Regions from separate parts of the Shewanella sp. OMA3-2 genome, predicted to be linked through region 2. Evidence: predicted binding sites of a transcription regulator. Region 2 holds the regulator's gene; each other region holds the start of a gene.
What was found. The regulator MetJ, encoded in region 2, represses methionine synthesis genes. The targets are predictions, from matches to a motif close to TAGACGTCTAGACGTCTA.
Positions count from the first base shown of each region.

Region 1: the regulator MetJ is predicted to act here: its motif matches at 1,626-1,643, upstream of L0B17_RS12990 (cystathionine beta-lyase).
Region 3: the regulator MetJ is predicted to act here: its motif matches at 1,638-1,655, upstream of msrA (peptide-methionine (S)-S-oxide reductase MsrA).

Region 1 is NZ_CP090974.1:2,934,578-2,937,864, reverse strand. It holds gene L0B17_RS12995 (CreA family protein) at 1-314, shown strand, start outside; gene L0B17_RS12990 (cystathionine beta-lyase) at 400-1,590, opposite strand; gene pdsS (proteobacterial dedicated sortase system histidine kinase) at 1,693-3,287, opposite strand, start outside.
Region 2 is NZ_CP090974.1:1,028,312-1,031,598, forward strand. It holds gene L0B17_RS04560 (pseudouridine synthase) at 1-309, shown strand, start outside; gene L0B17_RS04565 (sulfite exporter TauE/SafE family protein) at 333-1,064, opposite strand; gene metJ (met regulon transcriptional regulator MetJ) at 1,209-1,523, opposite strand; partial or broken gene metB (cystathionine gamma-synthase) at 1,731-2,902, shown strand; gene L0B17_RS04580 (bifunctional aspartate kinase/homoserine dehydrogenase II) at 2,927-3,287, shown strand, end outside.
Region 3 is NZ_CP090974.1:2,564,655-2,567,941, reverse strand. It holds gene trxB (thioredoxin-disulfide reductase) at 1-930, opposite strand, end outside; gene msrA (peptide-methionine (S)-S-oxide reductase MsrA) at 1,133-1,612, opposite strand; gene astE (succinylglutamate desuccinylase) at 1,817-2,860, shown strand; partial or broken gene L0B17_RS11410 (thiamine pyrophosphate-dependent dehydrogenase E1 component subunit alpha) at 3,027-3,287, shown strand, end outside.

The DNA.
Region 1 (3,287 bases), 1.9 Mb from region 2:
GTATTAAAGCTGATTTAGACTTTGCTGATCCTTCTGATATGAGCATTAGTTGCCGTCAAACTGGACCTATTTCAGCAAATGATTTAGCTGACATAGATACCAGTAAAAGTGGTGAAGTGGTCTTTAAAGAGTCGTTAAGCATTTTATTTAAAAGCTTAAAAGTTAGACGGATTTTGGACAGAGAAAATCAAACCTTATTGTATTTATCTTATTCAACTAAAGAGACCAACGGCAGCCATAAGCATGCTTTATCAACGGTACCGCTTTATGGTACTCAAGCATGGGATTCATTGAAAATCGACAGTAAAAATTAAGGTTATATTTAGATAGCATAACAAAATAGGCCGCACCAATATTGGTGCGGCCTATTTGATAGTTGTTGATTATTTTGAGCTGAAGTTACTTAGCAATCGCTTGATTATATCGCTCAAAAGCGCGTTCAAGATCGGCGATTAAATCTTCAGTGTCTTCAAGACCAATATGCAAGCGAATAAGCGGTTTACTGCTATCCCATTGAGTTGCAGATCTTATTTTATCGATACCGAAAACACCTAAAATTAAACTCTCAAAGCCTCCCCAAGAAAAGCCCATTTTAAAATGCTGCATGTTTTCAACAAAAGCGGTAATGCTTCTGAGATCGCCATCTTTTAGTACGAATGAAAATAACCCATTAGCACTGGTGAAGTCACGTTTAAAGAATTCATGACCTGGGCATGTTTCAAATGTAGGATGTCTGACATGGTCAACTTCAGGGCGTTTTGCTAACCAATTAGCCACTTCAAGACCATTTTTGTGGTGCTGCGCCATGCGAACGCCCAATGTGCGTAAGCCTCTGGCTGCTAAAAAGACATCGTCGGGTGAGGTTGTCTGTCCCATTAAGTAGCTGTTTTCACGTAATTGTGGCCAGTGAACCTCGTTTGCTGTTGCTGTACCCATCATCACATCAGAATGACCCACAATGTATTTAGTCGCGGCTTGAATAGAGATATCAACGCCCATTTCAAACGGGCGAGAATTAATCGGTGAAGCCCAAGTGTTATCCAGCATCACAAGGATATTATGTTCATGAGCTATGCGACTGAGTGTTGGAACATCTTGTACTTCCATGGTGATAGACCCTGGTGACTCCAGGAATAGCACCTTAGTATTTGGACGAATTAGTTCACGTATGCCTTCACCTATCATAGGATCATAGTAACTGGTTTCTATGCCAAATCCTGCGAGCATTTTGTCGCATAAATCGCGTGTCGGTTCATAGGCAGTGTCGACCATCAACAAATGGTCACCACTTTTTAGAAATGATAATAGTGCGGCACTAATAGCCCCAGCACCCGATGGATATAGCGCAGTGCCAAAGCCGCCTTCAAGCTCTGCAATAGCTTCTTGAAAGGCGAAGTGTGTTGGCGTACCACGACGACCGTAGAATAATTCGCCATTAGTTTTATTTTTAATGGCAAAACGCATGTCGTCCATCGTATCAAACACGACTGTCGATGCTCTAAATACCGGCGGGTTAATAATGCCTTTAGTGTATTTTTTGTCCCGACCTAAACTGACTATTTGGGTTGCTTGTTTACCGTGTTTTTTCATTATTTATTTATCCACTAAAAACCTATTTAGCCATCCTAACATCTATACGGCTAAATGAAAGAGGCTAAAGAGAGATAATATCCACTACATTTGCCAGAAAGCTTATACCGTTTCCACTAGGGGTAAGATTAAACGGAATTCAACGCCGCTTTGATTAAGCTCATCTGATTGAGGAATCGTTTTGTCAGTCTGACTTTCTAACACACGGCTAACATTACCACTCACATTACTCGCTTTAATCGTGCCATGGTGAAAATCGGTCACTAATCTTGCGATATACAAGCCTAAACCAAGGTGGGGCTTGTTTGTTGGCATTTGTGGCCTGATTGAAACCATAGATTCAAAAATCTGCTCGCTCATGTCTTCAGGTAATTTGGGGCCGATATTGGTGACTTTTAAAATCGCCTGCTTGTGGTGTTGATTTAGCCTGACACTAATAGCAGTATCGGGATGGCTAAACTCAATCGCATTACTAATAAGCTTGTCCATTAATTGAGCAATATATTCAGGCACGCCATTACACATCATCAGTTTATCTTCAATCAATACGTCAAAGCGCTGTTCTGGATAGGTCATTTGATAACCTTGCATACAGCCGCCGATAACCTTTTTTAATGGGAAGATGGTGCGTTCAGCATGCAATAAACTGGCTTCTAGGTTGGTTGCTTCGGTTAAGTTATTTAAAATCAAATGTAACCGATTTACCCCGTCCTGCGCTCTATTGACATATTTCTTACTTGTTTGATCTAAACTTTGATTACTGAGGTGTTCTAAAGAACTGCGCACCACAGCGACAGGGGTACGTAGTTCATGCGATAGCCGCGATGACATGTTTTCCAAGTAGTGAGTATACTGACTTAACCTACCGACAATATTGGCAAAGCTGCGTGATAGATCGCCAATTTCATCGCGGTTTCTAGATGGGGTTATTTGATGTTTTACCCGTCCCTGGCTGTCAATGGCTAATTCTGCTTGGTCACGTAAGCGGCGAATTCGGCTAGAAATGCTCGATGCAAAAATGAATAACGCTAATGTGCCCATGCTCATAATAGTGAGAATAACGTTAAATAGCTTTTCCAGTGCTCGATTGCGCAAACTACGGATACCGTGAGTTGTTTCTTCGGCAATGACAACGCCCATCACTTTGTCATCAATCCAAATAGGGCTTGCAGCAGCTAATACCACGGCTTTACTATCGGGGGTTAATCGCCAAGTTGAAGCTTGTTTACCTGCGAGGGCATTTTCAATATGGCTACCACTTAATTCAGTTGAGTCCTGTAATGAATCAATGAAATCCTGCGGTGGTCTAGTGAGAATTTTATAATATAAGGGTAATAAGTATTGTTTATGGAAGTGCGCCCAAGCGCTTTCAGTTTTGGGATCGACTAAATCAATGTCCCAGGTATTACTTGATGTTCGAATATCACCCGAGCGAGCTAATACTCTGCCATGATTATCGACGACCCAAATGCGTGAACTATTGTGGCCCATACCTTTAACTATACTTTCAATTTCAGGCGAAGGCACCAGAACGGTACCTAACTCTGCAACTGAGGTGGTGGCTGAAGTACCTACAATATAGGTTAAATTGCGCACTTCATTGTCATCCACATTATGAATAGCGAATCCGAGCTTACTGCCAATCATCTCTAGTGGAATTCGAAATTCAATATTGTAGCCATTGGCTGTTTTTTGCC
Region 2 (3,287 bases):
CAGCCAAGCTTTACTATGCAAATAGTTGATGGACTCAGTAATAGTCACTCAGAGATAAAATTGCTCAAGGTTAGCAATAATCTAGGCTTGTTTGAGCTTGAGCCCGTTACCGGAAAAACCCATCAGTTACGGGTACATATGCAAAGTTTAGGTTTGCCGCTACTGCATGACCGTTTTTACCCCAGCTTACAGGCCAAAAGCGAAGATGAGTTTGATAAGCCCTTGCAGTTATTAGCGCAACGCCTGCAATTTGTTGACCCTATCACAGGTGAAGATAATGACTGGTGCTGTGAAGGTTTGAGCGTGTGATCTAAGTTATTTAAATCAGAATTTTATAAGCTACCGAACGACTTTATCGTTAATAGCAATGCGCTAAGCGTACATAATACTAACGTTGCTTTGCGGGTTTTGTTTTTATCGACTCGTCCAACAATTCGCCCAGCAATAATATACCCAGCAATAACTGACGGTAGCAGCATTAATGATAAGCCAATATGCTTGCTTTCTACTAAGCCTACAGATGCCAAAATAGCCAATGCAATCATAGAACTAAAGATAAAAAATGCTGATAACGCGGCGCGAAATTGGCTCGCATCTTTACCCGATAATAAAATAGCCATAGGTGGCCCGCCAATGGCGGCAATATTACCAAAGATACCTGATACAAAACCGGCGATAAATAAAGTGATACGATTAACGGGGGCTGAAAGTTTAAAAACACTAAGTAAAACGGCGGTAAATACGATGCCTGCAATAGCAAGGCCTAGCACGGCTTGTGGTGCAAATAATAATAAACTTGCCCCTAAAAAACCACCAGGAACACGTCCAATTAACGCATATTGTAAGCCATTAAATTGTAAGTGGCCGCGCTCACGAAATAAGGTCATCAGTGATATAGAAAATCCCATTACTATCACGGGGACCGGCACTAACTGCGGGTCAACAATATACAATAATGGGCTGGCAACAACGGCTAACCCAAATCCAATCAGGCTTTGGGTTAATGCACCACAAAAAATAATCAGTGAGGCAAGCAGTAGGGTTGTAGGATCAACAAATAACATTCAGTTACTCTCAAAAACGGGATGATATTACTTCCCCGCAGCCTAAAAACAACAATCCACCAAAGTAAACTACCTCAAGTAAGGCAATTTAATGTGGTGGAAAGTGCAGGAATGAAATCGAGTCAGAAAAGACGCGTGGTCAGATTATTCCAAATCTTCCCATTCAATCCCCATTTGATCCATTAAGGCTTTCGCTTCGCGCGGAATACTATCAGGGAGCTCTTTTGATAAATCATTATCATCAGGTAATGGTTGGCCTGTGTAAGCATGTAAAAATGCTTCACATAACAATTCACTGTTAGTCGCATGGCGCAAGTTATTTACTTGTCGACGGGTACGTTCATCGGTCAATACTTTTAAAACTTTTAAAGGGATTGATACAGTGATTTTTTTTACTTGCTCGTTCTTCTTGCCGTGCTCGGCATATGGGCTAATATAGTCGCCATTCCACTCAGTCATTCATTCACCCTTAACTTTAAATACGGTGCAGATTTTAAACTCTTACAATCTCTAGTCAAATTATTGCTGTGTTTTAATGTACATTGCAAATAGATTTCTTGATGTTTAGACGTCTAAACGTCTATTATTGTTGACCTAAGCACTTCTATTAGGTAGATTTAGCCATCTAGACATCTGTGTGTGTGTTCGTAATGTTAGGAGTCACCCATGACCAAACCTTTTAAAGCACATAGCAGTGCAACAATAGCCGTTCGCCAAGGCATAGAAAGTGACACCCAACATGGCGCTGTGGTGCCACCTATTTATTTATCGACGAATTATTCTTTTGAAGGCCATAAAAATCCACGTGAATTTGATTATAGCCGCTCAGGCAACCCAACACGTTGTATTTTAGGCGAAGCCTTAGCCAAATTAGAGCAAGGTGCCAGCGGTATCATCACATGTACTGGTATGGCAGCGATTACCTTAGTCACTCATTTACTTGGCCCTGATGACTTACTTGTTGTGCCCCACGACTGTTATGGCGGCAGTTATCGCTTATTTACTAATCTAGCCAAAAAAGGTCAGTTTAAACTGGCTATTGTGGATCAAACTGATGCTGTAGCATTGGCGGCAGCGATAGCGAAAAAACCTAAAATGGTGTGGTTAGAAACCCCCTCCAACCCTCTGCTACGGGTGGTGGATATTGCTGCAATAGCCGAAGCGGCTAAGCAAGTCGGTGCATTAGTGACCGTGGATAACACCTTTTTATCGCCAATATTACAACAGCCACTTAACTTAGGGGCTGACATTGTGATTCATTCGACCACTAAGTACATCAATGGACACAGTGATGTGGTTGGTGGCGCCGTAGTGGCCAAATCACCTGAATTGGGTGAGCTATTGCATTGGTGGTCAAATACCTTAGGCTTAACAGGATCTGCGTTTGACAGTTATCTGACCTTACGTGGTATTCGTACTTTAGCGGTGCGTATTCGTGAACATCAAGCCAATGCAAAACAGATAGTTGATGTGTTATGTCAAAGTCCTGTGGTGGAAAAAGTGTATTATCCAGGGTTATCTAATCATCCTGGGCATGACATTGCTAAAAAACAGCAAAAAGGCTTCGGCGCTATGCTCAGTTTCGAGCTAAAAGGGGGGAAGCAGAGGTTGTGGCATTTTTAGATGCGTTAACCCTGTTCAGTGTTGCTGAAAGTTTAGGCGGAGTGGAAAGTTTAGTCGCCGTTCCTGCAACCATGACCCATAGAGCAATGGATGCCCAAGCCCGTTTTGAGGCTGGTGTTAAAGATACATTATTGAGACTATCTGTTGGTATTGAAGATAGTGAAGATTTAGTGGCAGATATTGAAGCCGCATTAGCTGCAGTCGCAGCGCTATAATAGTTGTCGTTTAAGGAGTTATACATGGCGCGTGGTCATTTACATAAATTTGGTGGTTCAAGTCTTGCTGATGCAGATTGTTATCGCCGAGTCGCCCACATTTTACTCACCCATGGTCACAGCGATGATTTGATTGTTGTTTCAGCGGCAGGCAAAAGTACTAACTTTTTATATAAGCTGCTCAACTTGCGTGAAACCGGTCAGCTATGGCAAGAAGAGCTACAGGTCTTAATCGGCTATCAGCAAACCTTAATCGAACAATTATTATCTAATGAGCAAGCGCGTGATTTACGTGAGCGTTTGTCGACTGATAAGTCACAGTTGATCAGCTTATTATCGCTTGAACAGCGCAATGAATATCAAATTAGTCATGTGGTGAGTTTTG
Region 3 (3,287 bases), 1.5 Mb from region 2:
CTCTGCATCTAATGCTGCCATACAACCTGTACCTGCAGAAGTAATGGCTTGACGATAATGTTGATCCATCACATCACCACAAGCATAAATACCTTCAATACTGGTTTGGGTCGCATTACCTTGTAAACCACTGTTCACTTGTAAGTAACCGTGATTCATTTCTAATTGACCAGCAAAAATACCGGTATTAGGGCTATGACCTATGGCAATAAATACACCAGCTACTTCTAAATCAGTGATTGAACCGTCTTTGGTACTCTTTTTCTTTAGGCCAGTGACACCCATGTTGTCACCAACAACCTCTTCTAATGTTTCGTCTAAGTGCAGAATAATGTTGCCGTTAGCCACTTTATCCATTAAACGATTAATTAAGATTTTTTCAGAGCGGAAACTATCACGACGATGAATAAGGTGAACTTCTGAGGCGATATTACTTAAATAAAGTGCTTCTTCAACCGCAGTATTACCGCCACCGACTACAGCTACTTTTTGGTTACGATAGAAAAATCCGTCACAGGTAGCGCAAGCTGATACGCCACGGCCCATGAATGCTTCTTCTGAAGGTAAGCCTAAATATTTAGCCGATGCACCGGTAGCAATAATTAATGCGTCACAAGTGTACTCGCCATTGTCGCCTTTTAAACGGAATGGACGTTCAGTTAACGTCACTTCATTGATATGATCGAAAAGAATTTCAGTATCAAATTTTTCTGCATGCTTTTGCATACGTTCCATTAGTGCAGGACCGGTTAAGTCTTCAGCATCGCCTGGCCAGTTTTCAACTTCAGTTGTCGTGGTTAATTGACCACCTTGTTGCATACCTGTAATCATGACAGGTTTCAGGTTGGCACGCGCTGCATAAACTGCTGCGGTATAACCCGCTGGGCCAGAACCTAAAATCAATAGGTTACTATGACGAGCTTCACTCATGTTAATTCTCCGAATTAGATAATACATTGCGCAATAAATAAAAAGTGCAATAAACAAAATGCAATTGTTGAAGATTGTAGGGAATTTACCAAAGCGGGTAAAGGGCACAGTTATGATTGATAATCGATTGAGGCAATCTAATCTGTCAATAAATGGTGTCAGTGATGTATTAATCAACAGACACCTTGATATTGTTATGTGATTAATAAGCAATATGACATGAAGGCAGGTTATTTTTTTCTAAATAATTTTGATGATAATCTTCAGCGACATGAAATGTTTGTAAAGGCACTATTTCTGTCACTATATGGCGTTGTCCCCAGCGGCCACTGCGTGCAAATGCCAGTTTAGAGGCTTCAGCCTCAGCTTTCTGCTGTTTATCATGGAAGAAAATGGTACTGCGGTATTGATTACCAATATCACCACCTTGCATGTTAAGCTGGGTTGGGTTGTGATTTTGCCAAAACACAGTTAATAAATCGTCAAAGCTGACCACGGCGGGATCAAACTCGACTTGAACGACCTCTGCATGTCCGGTTGAACCAGTTTTTACTTCTTTATAGGTTGTTGCGCTATCTTTTCCACCCATATACCCACAGGTAGCATTAATTACGCCGTTAATCTCACGAAAAAAATATTCGACACCCCAAAAACAACCAGCACCAAAAGTTGCTAACGCCATAATATACCCTTGCACATTAAATAAATAGAAGTCTAGATGGCTATAATTGTGATTAAGTTTCGATTTTATTGCAAGTACTGATTCACCTTAAAGATGAGTTTGGCGGTGATCAATTTCATTTCGTTTGGCTTGTGGTAGAATTATCGCCAGGAAATACGAGCAAACTGTGCAGATTTGCAAAATAAAAACAACAAGGAGCTTAAATTGACTTTACCGCTTATGGACACCCGAGATTTTTTAGCTTTCACTTTATCAAGCCCAGTATCATTACCTCAACAATACCATTTTCATTTAAGCACCCACACTCAAGTCGATATACTTGATACCGGTGTGATTGTATTTACCCCATTATCTCAAACAGCCACGGCTAAAAAAGATATTGTATTATCGTGTGCTGTACACGGTAATGAAACCGCGCCTATTGAGATTTGTAATCAACTGATTAAGTCGTTATTAAGTGAAACTATTATCACTAAACATCGACTATTGTTTTTAATTGGTAATCCTTTAGCAATTTTGAACAAAACCCGTTTTATTGAAGAAAATATGAACCGTTTATTTAGCGGCGCCCACTCAAAAGGACAAGGCTTAGTCAATGCTGAACGAATTCGAGCTAAAGCTTTAGAAGGGTATGTAGCCGACTTTTTTAATAAAGGTGCATCAGGCAGTCAACGTATTCATTACGATTTGCATACTGCAATACGGCCATCAAAACATGAAAAATTTGCTATTTATCCTTATCGACCAGGTCGAGCTTTTAGTGGTGAGCAAATGATGTTTTTGGCTGCTTGTGGGGTTGACACTATATTGTTTCACCATGAGCCAACTACCACCTTTAGCTACTATTCTTCTGAACAGTTCCAGGCAGATGCATTTACCGTCGAGCTAGGCAAAGTGATGCCTTTTGGTGAAAACGATATGAGCCGTTTTGAAGATACCAATAAAATGTTAACCGCATTAATTACCCAAGATGTGGTCAAGTTGCCAAAATACAATTCAGCATCATTAAATTTATATAAAGTCTCGCGCTCAATTAATAAAAATGCCGACGATTTCAGTTTCAGCTTTGCTAGTGATGCACCAAACTTTAGTCAGTTTAACCAAGGTGAAACCTTAGCGACTGAAGCGGGTGATGAGATAAAAGTGCAACACGCAGTAGAGGCAATAGTGTTTCCTAATGCGAAAGTGCCCATCGGGCAGCGAACCGTATTATGTCTAGTGCCAGCACCAAATGAAGATGTACAGTAGGCTACTGAGTTAGCGTAAAGCAAATTATACAATTTAGTAGACTAAGAATTCATTAATGGCCTAGCTAAACTATTGTATGGAAGTTTACGTTAACGTAATGTTTGTCGGCAAATTATAATTAGACTGCTACTCTTGAGGTAGCATCTCACAAGAACAAGAGCACATTATGAGCAACGCACCACTGAGCAACGAAACAGTGCATCGTGTCAGCTTTCTCGACAAGGCGTCATTGCACATTCCCATTTTGCGTGTATTACAGGCAGATGGCACCACTTACGAAAATGCAGTGTTACCCGTGATCGATCAAGATTTAGCGGCGAAAATTTATGACACCTGCATATTTACCCGCGTTTTAGATGAACGTATGTTAGGTGCACAGCGCCAAGGTCGTATCAGTTTTTATATGACTTGTACCAGGAAGAGGCGG